3 regions of the Paenibacillus sp. GCM10012306 genome follow, and region 1 is predicted to be linked to each of the others. Evidence: riboswitches for the same ligand, from Rfam matches in the RefSeq annotation. Region 1 holds a riboswitch; each other region holds the start of a gene.
What was found. Region 1 has a riboswitch for cyclic di-AMP ahead of ACFORK_RS28640 (C40 family peptidase). Riboswitches for the same ligand answer to the same signal wherever they lie in the genome.

Region 1 (6,414 bases):
CAGGAGCTGCCACAGGAGTCGAAGCTTGAGGTATGGGAAGCGCTTGCTGAGGATCTGTTCTATGCACTTGGCAATGAACCGGTCATTGAGGTGGGAAGCGGGGTTGTGATCTACGACAAGGATACACACCGGATCAACGTTTTGCTCGGCGAAGAGGACTTGGCTTCTGTTGTCCTCGTTTAATAGGAATCTAGCAGAGCGGAATTTGCCGCAGTCTGCCGCCCGTGGTAAAATTGACGGAGCGAAGTACTATTTACCGGGATTGAAGAATACAATTAAACCGAAAATTGTCTTTATCCTGGCACATCCCTTGGACCTCAGAAGCTAAGGGATGTTTTATTTAAACAAGCAAAGAGACAAGGCGATCGGAACTTTGCTACTAATTAAGTAAGGGAGGTAACAATGTGCTGCTTACAGAGGAAGAATTGATCGAGCAGATCGGCAAGCTGGAAGGCTGGAAGCTGGTGAAAAACACGATTACGCGCAAATATATGTTCAGCGATTATATGAAGGGCATAGCCTTTGTCGATGCGGTGGCTGCCATTGCTGAGGCTTTTGACCACCATCCACATATTACAATTGATTATAAAGCGGTCACGCTTCGCCTGACGACACATGATGAGGGCGGAATTACGCCACTGGACATTCGTGGTGCACAGGAGTTTAACGAGGCCTTTGAGAAGGCGCGCTAGCCTGTCGTGTAGTCTTTTGAGATAACATTGTATAAGAAGGCTCATAAATGCGAAAAAAGCCCGTGCAGCAGGATGTAAATCCCGGCACGGGCGTATTTGTGTAGTCTCTCAAGGGAGTTTTACTTCTTCTCAGCCAGCCATGTGGCCACGTTCGCAATCTCCTCCGGCGCCAGCTTTTCCTTGAAGGAAGGCATTTGGCCCCGTCCTTTGGTCACTATACTGTAAATCCCGGCAGCGTCATGCTGGCCACCTTCATTCTTCAAGCTGGGTCCTACCCCGCCTTGAAGCTGATCGCCATGGCAGGTGATACAATTGGCTTTCACAGTCGCTTCTGCCTTGGCGGCATCAAGCTGAATTTCAGGCATAGTAGGTTTGTTCTGTTCCGCGACCTCTTCTTTACCTGGAAGTGTGAACATTAGAACTACCGCAAAGGCACAGGCGGCAAAAAACAATCCGCTCATGATCCATTTTTGCATCCCCAATCGTCCCTTCTATGTAAGCTGCTTCCTACATTATAGCGGAAGGTGAAGCGTTATCATAGCATTTGTGGCAAAAAAATGAACGACTAAGCGATACTTGCCTAAAGTTCCTGTAACAGAGCATCATTTCTCATAGACCATACAATAAAATGGTTTACTTCCAGTAGGTGTCATTCGTTCATAAGTGTCTGTAATGGTAAAGCCGCTTTTTTGATAAGTACGAATGGCTCGCTGATTCCAGGTCAGCACCTCCAGATCAACCTCCCGCTCAGGATAGCGCCGAACTGCAGCCTGGACAATGGCCCGGACAAAGTATTGGCCCATTCCGTGACCACAGAGCTCTGGACGCATACCGACCCCCAGGCGTACCACACCTTCCATTGGGAACAGCTGTGCGAAGCCACAGAGATCGCCCTCATCGTTAAGTACAGACACATATTGCTGGCTTCGCAGCTGTGGATCGCCAAACTCAATACCAAGCTCCTCCATCTGCTTCCAAGGCATCCAGCCATATATATTGTAAGGAGGCTCATAGCTCCAGTGGCAGATGTCTTCGGCATGACTGGTCTCCATCGGTACCACATGGAATGTAACAGGTGAATGAATCATAGGGTCGTGAGACCTCCTTTCCATAGGGCAATGCTCTATAATTTAATTATATACAAAAGTCATAAGATCAGGCGCAGGAAGTCAGGAATTTGTTGTTTGATGAATTTCAGAAGGGGTAATGAAGAGTAACAGAGATGACAAAAAAGCCCTTCTCCAGATTTCAGTGAAATCGGGAAAAGGACTTACGTATGACTTATAAATTATTGTACATCGTCAAAATCTTGAGAGTCCGTGGCAAGCGCCTGATAAGCATCTGTGCTCATAATGCGTTTGGCACCCACATAACGACTAACATAATAGCTCTCACTCAGTGAGCTGATTGTTACACCGCGAGAGGATGAAGCATGGGCAAATTTGCCTTCGCCGACATAAACGCCAACGTGGGAAATGCCTTTACCACTAGTATTGAAGAATACCAGGTCGCCTGCTCTCAGTTCGTCACGGGACACCGTGGAGCCCATCTGATATTGGGAACCGGATTGGTGTGGCAGGTCAATGCCGATCTTGTTGAAGACATACATTGTAAAACCGGAGCAATCAAATCCGCTTGTAGATGTGCCACCAGATACGTACTTGGTACCAATAGCCTTGTCAATCACCTTATCCATCTTGGAATCGGCGAAAGCGCTTCCTGCTCCAACAGCTGTAAGCATCATAGAAAAGCCTAGTACTGCCGCTGCCAATTTCTTCTTCAAAAGTGTAAACCCCTTCCAATGCCTACGAGGTTAGCTTAAGGGTTCGGTTGAAGGTCCCCTATGACCCCTCTCTGAACAGGAGGTCAATTCACCCAAAGTGGTTCCCCCGTTTCCCTAATAGTTAGGGAACTCGGCATATACTGTTGATTAGAATTAGACTGCTATATGAATACATGACAAAACCTTATAAAAAGGTGACTCAATAATTACAAAAATGTTACTAAAAACTCACTGCGCTAATTGTAACAAACACAGCGTCGCTTGGCAATCATTTATAGCATATTTGTGCGCAAAAAATGTGATTTTAAGAGCGGATTCTCCCTAGTAACGCTAAAAATAGAGAACAAAACAAAATTTCCATAATTTATTGAGTTTTTTGGCGTAAAGATGATTCATCTGCTCTCTAAAGGTGTATACGTATACTATAAAATAGGAAAAACCCGGAAATCGATGATGATAACCATCAAGACTCCGGGCATAGCATAGATATGAAGTTAAATGGAATGTTCGTAGTACAGAGGTTAGTTTAGTCGTAGGCAACCGATTTATAAGCAGTTGTGCTCATGACTCGTTTGGCACCGATGTAGCGATCAGCCCAGTATTTCTGACTCAGTGAGCTAATAATGACACCGTGTGAAGACGATGATTGAGCAAATTTACCATTGCCGACGAAGATGCCTACATGAGATACACCGTTGCCAAGTGTGTTGAAGAATACGAGGTCTCCGGGCCGCATTTGACTGCGAGAGACGGAGGTACCTGCGTTATATTGCGATTGGGATGTGCGCGGCAACGAAATGCCGATGCTTTTGTATACATATGTAGTGAATCCAGAACAATCAAATCCGGCTGTGCTTGTCCCTCCAGTTTTATAGGAGGTTCCGAGGGTTTTTGTGATGACCGTGTCCATTTTGGAATCTGCTGAAGCACTGTTGGTTCCGATTCCGATGGCGAGGGCCAGGCCCAGTGTGGCTGTAACAATGATTTTCTTAAAATTCTGTCTGTTCAAAAGATGTACTCCTTCCAAGGCCTGCGAGGTTAGCTTAAGGGTTCGGTAGAAGGTCCCCTATGATCCCTCTCTTACGAGATCAATTCACCCAAAATATGGTTCCCCCACTTCCCGGTGCAAGGAATTCGGCGTTTTATGCACCCAAAGTGACGTATCGACATGATATAAACGAAGTTATTAAGAAATGCCTGCAAAAGATTACAAAGTTGTTACTAGTAGTACAGAAGCCATTGTATCAAACCCGTAACCATTTTGCAAATCGCGCTGCTGAGGATGACCAAAAAGAGTCGCCGCTCCTGTTTAACCAGGAACAGTGACTCTTCTAAATATGCCCTAAGGGGCGGAATTATTATGGAAATGCTTTACTTCTCCATAGGTCATATTGGGCCGCAATGCCCCACAATTTGAACAGTGTAGACGGGAGTGGAAGGAGTTGGCGGATTAGGAGTGCAGGTAGGCCTGGGAAGTAAATAATCCCTAAGACGTAGATCACCAAGAGCAGCAGACTGCCTGCTCCCAGCACGAGCGATACCCCAATTGCGGTGAGGAAGCACCGCAGGGCGATCAGCAGGGAGGAGAACATACCGGTCCCGGCCGTATAGCCGAATTGCATGTACAAGAGCAGCAAGCGGATAACGTATACGTAGGCGAACCAAGCCAGAACATAGGGAATGCCGTTCAGTAGCACCTTATAATCCATTAAAGACGAGAGCAGCAGTGTATATATCTTGGGTGCGAACCAGTAGACAGGCAGGAGGGAGAGTAACCACTCTACCAGGCTGAAGATCAGCACAGACAGACCATGCTTTTTCATGCCGGGAAAAAAGAACAGGCCGCGTTCTCCTGAGCGCTCCTGATGCAACTCATGCAGTAGACCCGCCCGGATCAACGGGGAAATGAGCAGTCGCAGCACGGTCAACCCCAATAACAGCCACAACCAGCGCTGTATAGCAGGGTCGGAGGTAAGGCTATGCTGGCCCTCGATGTAGAATAGCAGTCGGCCCATTCCGCTGCCTCCCGCGTTGTGGTCGGGGTAGCGCAGGAGGACTGATACTACGGCCTCCCGTACGAAACCATATATAAAATAGCCCCAGAGTAGCCGGTAGATGAATAGCAGGATCAGAATATAAGTTTGCTCCTTCATACTTTGCCAGCCGCGAATAATTGATGTTTTCAAGCCCATTCACCTCACCAGACCAGAGTTCCAAGCACAGTTTCAAGCAGTTTCGACAATGTTAGCGTCCAGCGGGAGAGGGTATCCGGCTTGATCTCCGCCAGCCTGAAATTGTTGATATGTTTGTTCTCCAGCAGCAGGGTGTGCTGGGGATCGATCTCTGCCGACAGTAGCGGGGAGCTGGAGAATAACTGGAACGATGTATTCTTTTTGCTCCCATTCCAGACTCGCTCCACGGTGTGGCCATCAGAGAAGGTAAATCTAATGGGGACATTAGCGTAGTGACTGCCCCTGTTGCTTACCTTTACGATGGATTCGTAGCCTTGGCCGGTGCCAGTATTTTCTTTGGTGTGCATCTGGATGTCGTCTATCGAGAAGTCAGGGGCTCCACCGTCGTAGATGTAAAGATCGAAATAGCTTTGCCATGATTTCTTGGTCACGTTCTCTACAACCTTTTGAAAGTCACGGGTAGAGGGATGACGGAACCGGTACTTATTCGCATAGGTGGACAGGATGGTATCCATAGTTTTAGTACCGACCTGCCGTTCGATGTCTTTCAGTACCAATTTGCCGCGGATGTACACATTTTGTGTGTAAGAGTCTGCTCCGCTGTATCTCCAGGTTTCCAGTGTGAGGGCCTCCGGAGAGGTTACCAGGCTGGCCTGAATGGGCAGATTGGCCATTACACCATACTCTTGCTCCATAAGGCGGTCTTCAGCATAGGAGGTGAAGCTCTCGTCCAGCCAGGCTTCCTCAAACTCGTTGCTGGCCATCATGCCATAGAAATATTGATGACCTATCTCGTGAACGACTGTTCGTTCCAATGAGGTGTCTGGAGAGGCCTCGGAAGCGCCGAAGGCCGTAATCAGTGTCGGATATTCCATTCCCCCAGCCCCGTTGGCGCCCTTGGGCGGAACTACTATTGAAAGAGTGGAATAAGGATATGGCCCGTACCATTTACTGAAGGCGCTTAGAGCAGCCTTAGCAGCTTGGAAATAACGCTCCTTAAGATCTTTATGCAGTGGATCCAGATATAGCTTGATTCGCACGCCGGGAACCTCTGGTGTGGAGAAGGCCTCTTCGGCAACCACAAAATCAGGGGAGGCAGCCCAGGCAAAATCATGAACGTCGTCAGCGTAGAATTGGTAAATTTTCTGATTCTGCTTCAATTTAGCGGTCTTCACCGGGAATCCGGTGGCAGCGACGGTATATTCGGGAGGCACAGTTATCGTCACATTGTATATGCCAAAATCACTGTAGAATTCCGATGTCCCGTGGTATTGGTGCAGATTCCAGCCTTCCTGGCCCACTCCGCGGGTTCCGGCGGGCTCATAGGCACTAATCTTGGGAAACCATTGCCCGGCCATAACGAAGTCCCCTGAGATCCCCATCCGGGCGAATACTTTGGGCAGCTTGACCTCAAATTGCAGTCGGAGGGTCACACTTTCCCCTCCGTTCACAGGTTCAGGCAGATGTACTTTCATCAATGTGCGATCATTAATATTACCGTCATCGGGCTGAACATACTGCACTCTTTGGATGAGAGATGTACCCTCTGTGGTTCGTAGATCCGTTAGGGTCATGCTGCCGAATCCGTTATCGGGCATCTTGTCGCCTCGCAGCTCACCACCGGATTCTTTCATAAAAGTCGTATTGCGGGATTCAAAGGCATTGGGGTAGAGATGAAAATACAGATCGCTCACCGGCTTGCGGCCGGGATGGTTCCAGGTTACTGTCTCCGCGCCTTTTAATGTGC
Region 2 (6,414 bases), on a different contig from region 1:
GCAGACCAGTTCTGGCTCACTGTAATACTGCACGGCAATACTAAGACTGCCATACTCTTTGCCGCCTGGGGAAGCTGCCATCCGTTCGGCAACCTCCTTCTGGATCATGACAACGATGTTATCGAGCGGCAGCTTCTCTTCCAGCAGCTTCATAAGGATCGGGGTCGTAACATAGTAAGGCAAGTTAGCAACTACGCTCACTCGATCTACGGAGGCGAAGTCCTCCTTGAACAGCTGCTGCAGATCCACCTTTAGCACATCATCATTGCGAACCTTCACATTAGGGTACGGAGACAGTACATCCTTCAGAATCGGGATTAACCGTCTATCGATTTCCACCGCTGTTACAGCACCGGCGGTTTGTGCCAGGCGCTCTGTCAACGCGCCGATTCCAGGACCGATCTCCAATGCACCAGCGGTGTCATCCAATTCAGCGGCATTTACAATTTTATCGAGAATATTCTGATCAATCAGAAAGTTCTGGCCCAGACTCTTTTTGAATGAGAACCCGTACCGCTGAATGATTTCCTTTGTCCGTTTAGGGGTTGAAACGCTCTCTTTGCCAGTCATGAAGATATGCCTCCCTGTTCAATTTGGGCGAGGGCTCCGGCAAACTCCTCCCGCGTAATGCCAAACATTGCAAGCCGCTTGAAGAGCTGCTTACCATTGCAGTACCCAATACCGAGCAGATTGCCAAGAGCCATCCGCCGCTCTGCGGCCCGGGGATGCACAAGCATCCCTGCCGCCATCAGGTCATCCAGCCCGATCAGGGCTGGTGCGCCCTCAAAGGACGTATGTACATGCGCCAGGGCGTGGCGGATTGCCTCCGGTGTAGCATTTTCCACGCCAATATCGCCTTTACGGGTCGCATCTTTCTCGGGAATGAAGGCATGCTTGCAGCCCGGCACCTTGCTTGAGACGATCTTGCGGATACGCTCTCCCGCGTGGTCCGGATCGGTTAGGATAATGACGCCCCTCCGTTCCATGGCGAGCGCTATTTTGGCAATCACCTTCTTGTCCACTGCGGAGCCGCCAGTCTCGATGGTATCAGCCTGTACCGCCCGCTTGATGGCTATCGTGTCGCTCTTGCCTTCGACAACGATCACTTCCTTAATCATAATGTTTACTCCTTCTCGTAAACACAAAAAGAAGAGGATTCGCTCCCCTTCTTTTTGGCTAAAGAATGTATAAGTGATGAGCGGTAGCTCTGCGATCATTTCATGAGCACAAGTTATTCTTAACTGCTACCCTCACTATAGCTGATTCAATGCAATTTTGCAAAAGCTCAAACTTAGTTAAGCTCCGGTTTTACAGGTCCAATCACATACACTGTACGCGACTTACGTCCGAAATTACGGGCATGGCTCAGTGAATCGTAGTAGACGTCCACCTTATTGCCTTTGATAGCGCCACCAGTATCTTCTGCACGGCGGAAGCCCAGGCCTTCGATATACACCCACCAACCGATCGGAATTACACTAGGGTCCACTGCAATCGTACGTCCTTCCGTTACGCGTGTGCCGGAGGCGGTACGGGTTCCAATACCGGGTTCTTCCGAAGAGTAAGCGGTCATCGACATGTTCTTAATTAATTTCTTGTATTCAAAATTGACACCTGATTTAGTGACGGTGTTGGTGCTCTTGGCACTGGTTTTAGTTGAAATAGAAGCATTGGCAGCTTTGGAATTAGCTGTTTTGGAAGTTGTTGTTGTTTGGGCCACTGTAACAGGTTTTGGGAGAGGCTTTGTGCCAACGGCGATAATCTTGTCTTTGGTCACCGTCTGTACTTCCTTCCCAACCATACGCATGGAAGCCAGTTCACCATCTTGATAGATCTTTTCGATGTGCTGGATCATGACGCCTGGTGCGCCCGCCTGTGCCACTCTGACTGTTCCCTTGGTAAGGGAGGGGTCTGCCGTCTTAATAACTCGATATGGCAAGTTCGTTGTCCGCTGTACAGTTTGTTTGTTGATGCGAACAATCTTGATATCCATATTGGCAGAGATGGTGGTATCTAGCGAAGGGAAAATCTTATCATGGCCTTCGAGGGCAATACCCAGCTTCTTGATGGCCTGACCGATTGTTTTCTCGGTCGTATAAAAAATCTTTTTTGCACCATCCGCAGTAAGGCTGAATGGCTGTGCACGGTTAATCACGACACGGTCGCCGTCTTTTATTTCATCACTAAGGCCTATAGATAGTTGATCATGCGGCTGCAGCGAAATTTGCTCTTTTGCTAGTGCATCACTGAGAATCGCTTCACGCGTTTCCAGAGACTGAATTTTCCCGTCTATTACTAAAGTGATCTGCTTGCTGCTTTGACCGTGTACGTACAGCAGAATGATCAGCGTGATCAAAATCGATAACACGCCGGCAAGTGAAAGTACGCGAAAATTCACTTGTTCCCACCGTAAAGCGTAAGACCTGCTGGATGATTGCGAATCATGGGATACTTCTGGTTGGAATACGCCCACTCTCTCCATCCTCCTTACATAGCCCCGTCGTCAGCTGTATACCAAGATGTCTGTAATCATTCGGACGAAACTATTCGAGATTGTCACAGGACACGCTATTTGCAATACCTTTGCGTCTCCTGCTCATGGATCGCCTGCCCGGCATAGTGCTCCCCCCACATCTGTTATATAACAGTATGCAGGGTACATTCGCATTATTCAAAATAAAAGAAGCCTAAAAAGAGTTCTATGAGGACTCTTTCGTGGCTTCTCCGATGTCAGAATACGCGGCTTATGCACGAGGTTTCCTCTCTTACTTTCGCCTACGGGGTTAGCTGTCGGGTTCGGACGAAAGAGAGACGCCCTATCTTGGGTCACCCGCTCACGGCGGTTGCCCTTAAATTCACCCCAAAGACCACGTAAAGAAATCAACTAGTGTCTGCGGCAATCTGAGCTGTACTTGATGTACTCTGCATGCGGCAAACAATATTGGTTCCCCCGTTCTCCATACAGAAGACTCAGCGAGACGATCCATGATAGCGTGAACTGTCACTATAACAACAGCTCACTGCACTGAAAAGATGATATCCTGTTTTGATGCATGTTGTAAAGGACGATTCAACCACGTTTACGCAAATATAAGGTTAAAATATTGTAATATTCGGTGGTTTTTTTGTTAAAAAAGTTTAATACATCGGCTATCCTCTATTTTTCACCGTGTTTTCTCCCGATTTCACTCAATGCCAAATCGTTCCAGCGCGTTCGCATACGTAATTTCAGCCAATTCCTCCCAAGTAATCCCTTTAATTTCTGCTGCAGCTTCTGCCACCAACTTGACATGAGCACTCTCATTTCGCTTCCCACGGAAGGGGTGTGGTGTCAGATATGGGGAGTCCGTCTCGATCAATAAACGGTCCAGCGGCGTCTGCGCCAGCACCTCTTTGGGAACCCTTGCATTCTTGAACGTTATCGGTCCTCCGAAGGATAAATGGAACCCCAAATCCAGGCACATTTTCGCTGTTTCCCAGCTACCCGAGAAGGAATGCATTACACCGCCAACCTCGTTAGCCTTCTCCTCGCGGAGAATTCGCACTACATCCTCATGGGCATCCCGATTATGAATACAGATAGGCATTTTCAGCTCACGGGCCAGTCCAATCTGCTTGCGGAAGACCTCGTGTTGCACGTCCTTAGGAGAGGTATCCCAGTAATAATCAAGGCCGATTTCACCAATGGCGACTACCTTCTTGTGACTGCACAGCGAGGCGATCCAATCCAGGTCTCCCTCTTTCATGTCGATGGCATCCACAGGATGCCATCCCACTGCTGCATAAATATAATCATACGCTTCCGCGAGCTGCATTGTGGTTGGAATCGTCTCCCGATTGAATCCGATATTGATCATTTTGCTTACACCGGCCTCCACCGCACGGGCAATCATCTGTTCGCGGTCCTCGTCGAATTGCGGAGCATCCAGATGGGTATGTGTGTCGAATAAGTACATGTACTGTTGTCCTCCCGGTCTTGATTTCTATATCTATCGATAACTATTCAGTCATTATTTGGCGAATATTTCAGCAATGGAATCAGGCAGTTTTGAAAGCGCCTTATTCAGCCTGTCTTGAGGAAAATACAGGTGATATCTTCCACGGTGAATACCGCTGATGGAACGTACAATATCAGAAACCTCCGAGATCTCTCGCAGCCGATCCTGCCGATCAAGCAGTAATATTTGGTTGCTGTCAAAACTGTCTCCCGGACGGAAAACGTCATATGGAAGATCTGTCGGAAAATCAATTTCCAGATCGTATTCGGGGTTTAGCCCCGCTTCGGCAAAGCTACGGCGGATTTCGTCAATCGTCTCCGTATCGAGACTCTCCATCTCCACATATTTATACAGTTTACGATGAATAAACCGGCTGCACAAGTCGCTCAGCAGTCCATCCTCTTCCTGCGTCCATTGCATGAAGGCCGTTTGGACCAGCGCCTCATCAAGCAGTAAATATTGTTCTACTGTCACTTCTCCCTGAAGCAGGTCACCCAGCGGATTGATCATGAATTTAAACTCATACCCCTTTAAATACAGATCTTTAGCCCGGCGGAAAATCTGCCGTAAAATAATTTCGGAGCTGCGTGTTACTGGATGAAAGTATATCTGCCAGTACATTTGATACCGCGACATCAAATAATCCTCTATCGCATGCATTCCTGATTCCTTAACTACAACTCTTCCATTATAGGGACGAAGCACCCTTAGAATCCGATCAATGTCAATCGTGCCATAGTTCACACCAGTGTAATAAGCATCGCGCAGCAGATAATCCATCCGATCTGCATCTAGCGGGCTGGACACCAAATTCACAACAATTTCATGTTCATAGGTTTTAGCAATAACTGAGGCGACTTTCTGAGGAAAGTCTTCCTCTACATCTCGCAGAATATCGGTAATTTCTGTGTTCTCTAGAATGATCCGGCACGTCCAGTCTTCATGATTCATCTCAAAAGCTTCTTCTATAGAATGAGAGAACGGCCCATGCCCCAAATCATGCAGCAGAGCCGCACACAGCGTGAGCATTCGTTCCTCCGGAATCCACCCTTTATATCCGCTTCGTTCGAACTGGGAAATAATCCGACGTGTAATTTCATAGACACCAAGAGAATGCGAGAATCGGCTGTGTTCTGCACCATGAAAGGTCAGATAAGAGGTACCTAGCTGGCGAATCCGGCGCAAGCGCTGGAACTCCTTAGTATTAATCAAACGCCAGATGATTAAATCCTGCACGTGAATGTAATTGTGAACCGGATCCTTGAAAACCTTCTCTTCTGTGAGCGGCTGCTTCATGAGATCAACTCCTTCATCTAATTTTAATTAGTCATTTCGAGCTTGACGGTATATAATGGTTAATAATGTCGCACTTTGTCGAATTATGACACATATTGAGTTGTTTAATCGACAATATTTATCCTTGTAATTTTTGGGTAGTTTTGCTTGAAACCTAACAACACTATACATTTTCTTAAAATTACCCTAAAATTCGCTAGAAAAAAGGTTGACTGTTTTGGGAATCGTTGGTATTATGGATATCATAAAACAGTGAACAATGTCGAATAATGACGCTTTTGATATTTGAAAGGGGCAACGATGGCTATGATGAAATCAACAGGAATTGTAAGAAAAGTAGACGAACTGGGACGGGTTGTTATTCCAATTGAATTACGCCGTACGCTCGGCATTGGTGAAAAGGATGCGCTCGAAATTTACGTGGACGGTGAGCGGATCATGCTTAAAAAATATGAGCCTGCCTGCATCTTCTGTGGCAATGCCGAGAACGTAACTTATTTCAAAGGAAAAATTGTTTGTCATGAATGCATTTCTACTATCCCTACCCCTGTGACAAACTAAAACAAATAGTATATAATAAGAATAAATCAAATTGTTAATTCTAACCTTTTTATATCTCCTTGGCCCTCCGTGTATGCGGGGGGTACTTTTTTTGTGGGGGCACCCTCCCAAACCCTCCCTGCAGGGAGGGCCCCAAAGGGCTGCCAGCCCTCTGGACACCTGGAAGGGTACACCCGCGGAACGTTCGACAATCGCGGACGGAAGCAGGTGGTAGTGGTAGGCCCGGCCCTTCTGGCCTCGTCATGCGGCGCGGGCGGTTGAGCTGCATCGTGCGGATTGCGGCGGCTCTCCCTGCGGGAATCGCCTTACGTCTGTGTCAGTGTGACGTCTAACACCGAGACTGCTACAATCTACGGGAATGGATCGCTCTCCCTTCGGGAATCGCTAGCGTCGACGGTAGTCGTCCTTTTAGGGCGGGCCGGTGAGCTACGGCGTGCGGACTGCGGCGGCTCTCCCTCCGGGAATTGCCTTACTTCGGCACGCGGAGCTACTTTTAGATCCGGGCGTGCTACAAACAACGGGGATCGATCGCTCTCCCTACGGGAATCGCTAGCATCGA
Region 3 (6,414 bases), on a different contig from region 1:
CGAATGACTTCAATTTTATCCTCTGGGGTGCTTTCGGCAATGAAATCATCGACTCCCGCTTCGCGAGCAATGGTAGCAGCAGTCAGCGGATTATCACCGGTACACATAATCGTCTTGATTCCCATCTGCCGCAGCTCTTCGAACCGCTCCTTCATACCGGGCTTGACGGTATCCTTCAGATAGATGAGTCCATAGATGCGGTTGTCTACGGCAACTGCAAGCGGAGTACCTCCCAACCGGGCAATGTCATCAGAACGGCTATCCAGGTCACCCGGAATCTGTCCACCCTTTGACAATACCCATTTTTTCACGGAATCAACGGCTCCCTTACGCACACTGCGTCCGTCACGAAGGTCGATGCCACTCATCCGGGTCTCGGCCTTGAATTCCACAAATTCGCCGCCGTCTCCAAGACTGCTGTCATAGCTGCGTTCCAGCTTCTTGGCAAGTTCAATGACGGACCGCCCTTCAGGCGTCTCGTCCTTCAGAGAGCTTATCGCCGCCCAGGCCGTTAGATCGACTTCCGTCTCTTGGCCCACCGGCACAAATTCACTCGCCATCCGGTTCCCGAAGGTAATGGTTCCGGTCTTATCCAGGATCATCGTATTGATGTCTCCGGCAGCTTCCACCGCTTTCCCGGACATAGCGAGCACGTTGAACTGGGTGACCCGGTCCATACCCGCTATGCCGATCGCCGAGAGCAGTCCGCCGATTGTTGTCGGGATCAGGCAGACCAGCAGGGCAATCATGACCGGAATATCAAGCTCAATGTTCAAGTATCCCGCTATCGGCCGCAGGGTAACGACGACAATCAGAAAGATAATCGTCAGACTGATCAAGAGTGTGTTCAGCGCAATTTCGTTCGGCGTCTTCTGACGTTTGGCCCCTTCCACCAAGGAGATCATCCGGTCCAGAAACGATTCCCCCGGATCACTTGTAATCCGCACCTTAATCTCATCGCTCACGACACGTGTACCGCCGGTAACAGAACCAAAATCGCCGCCCGCTTCTTTGATGACAGGTGCTGACTCACCGGTAATGGCCGATTCATCTACTGAAGCCAGTCCCTCAATGACCTCACCGTCACCCGGGATAAGTTCCCCTTGGCTGACGACCACGATATCGCCTTTGCGCAGCTCAGAGGAAGAAACCGTCTTGGTCGCTGTTCCCACCAGTTTATTGGCCGTAATATCCTGTTTGGTCTTCTTCAGTGAATCTGCCTGGGCCTTTCCGCGGCCTTCAGCGAGGGCTTCTGCGAAGTTGGCGAACAGAACGGTAAACAGCAAAATGCAGAATACCGTAATGTTGAAGCCCATCGACTGCTCAGCATGAAAGTATCCGGGTACCAGCACCATAAACAGAACGATGATGGTACCGATCTCGACGACGAACATGACTGGATTCTTCATCAGCGTCACCGGGTTCAATTTCACAAAACTATCTTTTACAGCGCTGAGGAGTATCGGTCCGGTCAGCAGCTTTTTTCTTTTGGCAGTACTCATCTTGTTCTCCCTCTCTTTCAAAGCTTTGCCTAGCAAAGCTAGCTATGGACAGCCACTGCTTACCGCAAGGTCAAGTACTCAGCAATCGGGCCAAGCACAATGACTGGTAAAAAGGTCAACGCACCGATGATCAGAACCGTACCAATCAGGATGCCGGTGAACAAGCCATTATCTGTCCGGAAGGTTCCGGTCGTCTCTGGTACAGTGTTCTTGCGCAGCAGGGACCCGGCAACCGCCAGCATAGCGATCACAGAGACGTATCGGCCCAGCAGCATAACGATCCCGGTCGTTATATTCCAGAAGGAGGTATTGTCCACCAGTCCCTCAAATCCAGATCCATTATTCGCGGCCGAAGAGACATATTCATATAACACCTGGGTCAGGCCATGAAAGCCCGGATTGGTAATTGAGCCTTTGCCCAGCTCGGTCAGGAAGGCCCCCGCGGTCGGTACCAGGATTATGAGCGGGTGAATCAGGATCGCGATAGCGATTAGCTTCATCTCCCTGGCTTCGATCTTCCTTCCGAGGAATTCCGGAGTTCTGCCGACCATAAGTCCACTCAGGAAAACACCCATAATCGCATACATCAGCATATTAATCAGCCCGACACCCTTGCCGCCAAACACATTATTCAGCATCATGAGCGCCAGCGGTGTAATTCCGCCGAGCGGTGTCAGCGTGTCATGCATATTGTTAACACTGCCTGTGGTCGCCGCGGTTGTCACCGTAGTGAACAGGGAGGATTGCGGTATACCAAAACGAACCTCCTTGCCTTCCATACTGCCCTGCGAGGAATCGATACCGAAGGCGTTAATCGCCGGATTCCCACGGGTCTCAGCATAATAGTTCAGTCCCAGCAGCAGCACGAAGAGCGTCATCATCGCGGTAAAAATCACCCAGCCCTGACGTTTGTTTTTGGCAAACAAGCCATACGTATATGGCAGAGCCGCAGGCAGCATCCACATCGAGAGAATTTCCAGCACGTTCGTAAGCGGACTTGGATTCTCGAAAGGATGAGAGGAGTTGGCCCCGAAGAAGCCACCACCGTTCGTCCCAAGATGTTTGATCGATTCCAGCGAAGCCACAGGCCCTATCGCAATATGCTGCACCTGGCCCTCAAGTGTAGTGACCTCAAGCGTCGGCTTCAGCGTCTGCGGCACATGCAGGCCGACCAGAATCAGCGATACCAGCAATGCGAGAGGCAGAAAGATCCGCACATGTGCTTTTACAAAGTCTTCAAAAAAGTTCCCCACCAACTCCCGCCCCGTGATCCCTCTGACAAAAGCGATCGCCACAGAGAAGCCGCTGGCAGCAGAGGTGAACATCATCATCGTAATCACAGCCATTTGCGAGAAATACGACAGGCCGGTCTCTCCGCTGTAATGCTGCAGATTCGTGTTCGTCATAAAGCTGATGACCGTATTGAACGTAAGCGTCTGCTCCATATCTGCGATTCCATTCGGGTTAAGCGGCAGTCCCTGCTGCACCCGCAAAATGATATAACTGAAGGCTACCAGCACGATATTTGTTAAAATAAAGCTGAGCGCATATTTCTTCCAGGACATTCCTTCGCGCTTCTTCAGCCCAATGAGGCGATAGATGCCATTCTCTGTACGACCAAACCATTTATCCGTACGGTTAGGCTCACCTGAAAATACATGATATACATAGGTGCCCACTGGCTTCACCAGAAGCAGCAGGATTACGATCACAACGACCATTTGCAGAATGCCCATGAATGTCCCTCCTTAGCAAGGCTTCTATTTCTGTTCTTATTTCTCGCGTTAGATATAGCTAAAATTTCTCCGGGTTAATCAGCGCATAGACCAGATAGATGAACAGCAGCAAGGTCACAGCAATAATCACAATCACCGCTCATTCCCCCCTGCATCCTCGACTACACCTGAACACCATTGTACAAATCCATAGAACAAGCCGTACGTAACGGCCAGTGCGGCGATCATATACAGATCCAGCATCGTTTCCAGCCCCTTTTGTTATCCCTGATCACAGGAAGTTTGGTCCACTAAAAAAACGGCATCCCCGCTGTGGGAATAGATGACATAACTTGCGCCCAGTCTTGTATAGACCAATCTGGGGTTCAAGGAAGTGGTAATTACAAAGATGGGCTGTGTTGTCCAGGCCCGGCACATTTGGATGTAACGACAACACAGCGGGAAACTGCTCTCGAACAAATACACCTTGCCTACAGGAAAGGATGGACGAAACCACGTTTTCTGATGGCGAGTATCTACTAAAACAGTGTTCTCAACTCCCAATTCCTCTAAACGGGTCTTTTCCTCTTGATTGTTCGTTAGTCCAGCTACCTGAATGCCTCTGAATTTCAATATCTTGATAAAATGCTCGCCAGCCTTTGTAGGTGCGCATACCAGCACATATTCCATCTGATCCGCCATATCTCTTATCCCCTCCTGCTCTTGCACAACAACAAGGAGGCAACGAAAATCTCCGAAAGGAACGTGACCTATCGTCATTTTCGGGCACAGCCGTGTGTGGCTGTGTCACGTCACCAGACGCTGCCTTACAAGCGTTTTGCTTATAAAAGCACAGCAAAAAACCACAAAGGATCTCCTCTGTGGCTCGCTAACGGTCACATTGCACTCATCCTCTCTCCATACGCTTACGAGGTTAGCTGACGGATTCGGGCGGTGAGAGTCGCCCTACCCATACAGATGCATGACTAGCTGCATCCATACAGGATTCACCCCATAACCGGCTTCCGACTCTCACATCGGCTGCCGATTGTTGGTTCCCCCGCTTTCCTTGACGGAAATTAAGCGGATCAACTATTCGGTTGTGGTTGAAACAGATGTAATCATACTCTCATGCAGGAATTCTTGTAAAACGCCAAGGATGCCAAAATAATGCATAAAGAAAACCCTTTTCATATTGGGTAGCGTTTTCTTAATGTTCAATCTCTCTATTTCTCCTATTTTCACGTTTTTGTCACGATTATCGAATTTTTTATATATTTCGGGGTTGTTTTTCCCAAAAGCGCGGAACTCCAAGATTTTGACACGTCTTCCGCTCAAATACGAAAAGAGGGGCTTGAGGAAGATAAATGCCTCATAACGGCTAATAAACATGCTTTTAGTCCACTTTCTTTCCCTTGGTTGCCGGAATTCCGTGGATAGACGGTACTATGAAATAATTTCTCTTTTTACAAAAGGAAGTCGTGCGGCGTATGATTCGGATTACGATTACACATGTATCCGGGAACGACAACAGGTTCAGAACTGGAACGCCCAGCGCCTATTATTCCATTCTGTAAACCGTGAATAGAAATACAGCCCAGCTTACTGTTGGAACATCTCCTTACTTCTGAATTTGTACACCATATAAAGCATCAGCGGAAGGACTAGCGCACAGGTGAAATCCCAGAAGATATAATAGTCGACAATATAATCGAAATATACGGTATTGGTCGTGATCGCAAACGCCAAACCAAAGACGAGCATGCCGCCAGGAATCGACAACGGACGATAATCACGCAACTTGAAGAGCTGAGCGGTCCCGAGCAGGAAAGCATAGAAGTCCAGAATAGTCTTGAAAAATGTCGATAAAATCCAATTGATAGCCAGTATGGCCTCCACTCGCTGTAGAAAATTCCCCACGTTGATTTTTTGTGCGGCAGCATAGGTAGTATAGAGATAGCTGGAGGCCAGATTCGGTCCAATCACCAGCAGGGCCAGCAGAATAATAGAGCAGATAGCCATCCCTCCAAGGAAAACCCCGATCAAATAATCTCTTTCCGTAGTCTTGCTGGTAACTACATAGGGAAGAAACATCAGCACAGCATTCAGTTCACAGAACGTGAAGGTACTGCTGTATAATGAACCATGTGTAATGGCCCGAAGTCCCTCACCCATTATAGGTTGGAGTCTGGATAATTCGGCCTGGGGAAGCAGCAGAAAGAACAGGGCCAGAAACAAAAAGATATACAGTGGGAAAAAAGTCTCTCCCGACCGGGCAATAGCTTCCAGTCCACTCTTGGTCCCCCACACCAACGTAATGATCATCATGAAGTGAATCGCATTGATGGGCGTCTCCGTAAAAATCTGCGTAGTGAGAAAATCACCGGCTTCCCGAAGCAGCATCGCGGTAGTGACCAAATAGTAGTACAGGTAAAATAAAGAAATCAACCCCCCAATCCATCTCCCCAAGAGGCGCCGGTTGTATTGAATAATCGTCAGCTTGGGAAACAGGCGGCTGAACCGGTACAGAAACCAGGCAATCGGCCATCCGATCAAGAGGCCTATTCCTCCGGAGATCCATCCATCTTGTTTAGCCGCGGATATCGTGAGTGAGGGCAGAATCAACAACATATCGCCAATAATAAAGTAGATGACCAGCACAGCAAGTTGTCTGGAGCTGATTCTCCCATTTTCCATGCCTCAATCATCCTTTACCTGTAGAATGTACTCCATCCATCGATACAAAGGTTTGTAGATCAGCTCAGGAACCCGCATCGGACTAGGTGTCTGGATTCCTTTTAAAGCCACAATACTGACGATTGCCCCGGCAACCAGCATGACTATGAAAATTAATGTTTCACGCGCCCAGCCTTTCTTAATCAAGGGAGGGAGCTCGAAAGCAGCGATGGCAAGGGAACAAAAACCGACGACAATGGTCGTAAGAGTCATGTCTATTTCTCCTTCATCCGGCGCTCAATCGAATTAGCAATCATGCCAGTGTTACGAATATGAGCATCCACCTTGTACACCACTTTTAGATGGGGGAATTCATCATCCCACTGTGACTCTAACTTCTTCCACAGCTTGGGGTAGGCATTATAAATCACCTGTCCAAAACCGAAAACATCGACTTTATAACGGCGCTGGACTGCTTCAACCGATTGCCTCATCAAATCCTCAAGATCCTGTTCTCCAGC

Region 2: it holds a riboswitch for cyclic di-AMP, as region 1 does, so the genes downstream of both, ACFORK_RS28275 (resuscitation-promoting factor) here and ACFORK_RS28640 (C40 family peptidase) in region 1, are expected to answer to the same signal.
Region 3: it holds a riboswitch for cyclic di-AMP, as region 1 does, so the genes downstream of both, ACFORK_RS25825 (hypothetical protein) here and ACFORK_RS28640 (C40 family peptidase) in region 1, are expected to answer to the same signal.

What each region holds. Positions count from the first base shown of each region.
Region 1 is NZ_JBHRYW010000024.1:14,290-20,703, forward strand. It holds gene ACFORK_RS28620 (hypothetical protein) at 1-183, shown strand, start outside; gene ACFORK_RS28625 (4a-hydroxytetrahydrobiopterin dehydratase) at 405-692, shown strand; gene ACFORK_RS28630 (c-type cytochrome) at 812-1,168, opposite strand; gene ACFORK_RS28635 (GNAT family N-acetyltransferase) at 1,295-1,780, opposite strand; gene ACFORK_RS28640 (C40 family peptidase) at 1,981-2,475, opposite strand; cyclic di-AMP (ydaO/yuaA leader) riboswitch at 2,480-2,621, opposite strand; gene ACFORK_RS28645 (C40 family peptidase) at 3,002-3,484, opposite strand; cyclic di-AMP (ydaO/yuaA leader) riboswitch at 3,488-3,625, opposite strand; gene ACFORK_RS28650 (hypothetical protein) at 3,834-4,661, opposite strand; gene ACFORK_RS28655 (M1 family metallopeptidase) at 4,673-6,414, opposite strand, start outside.
Region 2 is NZ_JBHRYW010000022.1:46,886-53,299, forward strand. It holds gene rsmA (16S rRNA (adenine(1518)-N(6)/adenine(1519)-N(6))-dimethyltransferase RsmA) at 1-570, opposite strand, end outside; gene rnmV (ribonuclease M5) at 567-1,118, opposite strand; gene ACFORK_RS28275 (resuscitation-promoting factor) at 1,292-2,473, opposite strand; cyclic di-AMP (ydaO/yuaA leader) riboswitch at 2,758-2,986, opposite strand; gene ACFORK_RS28280 (TatD family hydrolase) at 3,186-3,956, opposite strand; gene ACFORK_RS28285 (HD domain-containing protein) at 4,011-5,294, opposite strand; gene ACFORK_RS28290 (AbrB/MazE/SpoVT family DNA-binding domain-containing protein) at 5,601-5,855, shown strand; gene ACFORK_RS28295 (hypothetical protein) at 6,177-6,414, shown strand, end outside.
Region 3 is NZ_JBHRYW010000016.1:22,585-28,998, forward strand. It holds gene kdpB (potassium-transporting ATPase subunit KdpB) at 1-1,502, opposite strand, end outside; gene kdpA (potassium-transporting ATPase subunit KdpA) at 1,562-3,238, opposite strand; gene kdpF (K(+)-transporting ATPase subunit F) at 3,297-3,374, opposite strand; gene ACFORK_RS25825 (hypothetical protein) at 3,500-3,919, opposite strand; cyclic di-AMP (ydaO/yuaA leader) riboswitch at 4,125-4,313, opposite strand; gene ACFORK_RS25830 (hypothetical protein) at 4,310-4,609, opposite strand; gene ACFORK_RS25835 (GerAB/ArcD/ProY family transporter) at 4,820-5,914, opposite strand; gene ACFORK_RS25840 (hypothetical protein) at 5,918-6,166, opposite strand; gene ACFORK_RS25845 (Ger(x)C family spore germination protein) at 6,169-6,414, opposite strand, start outside.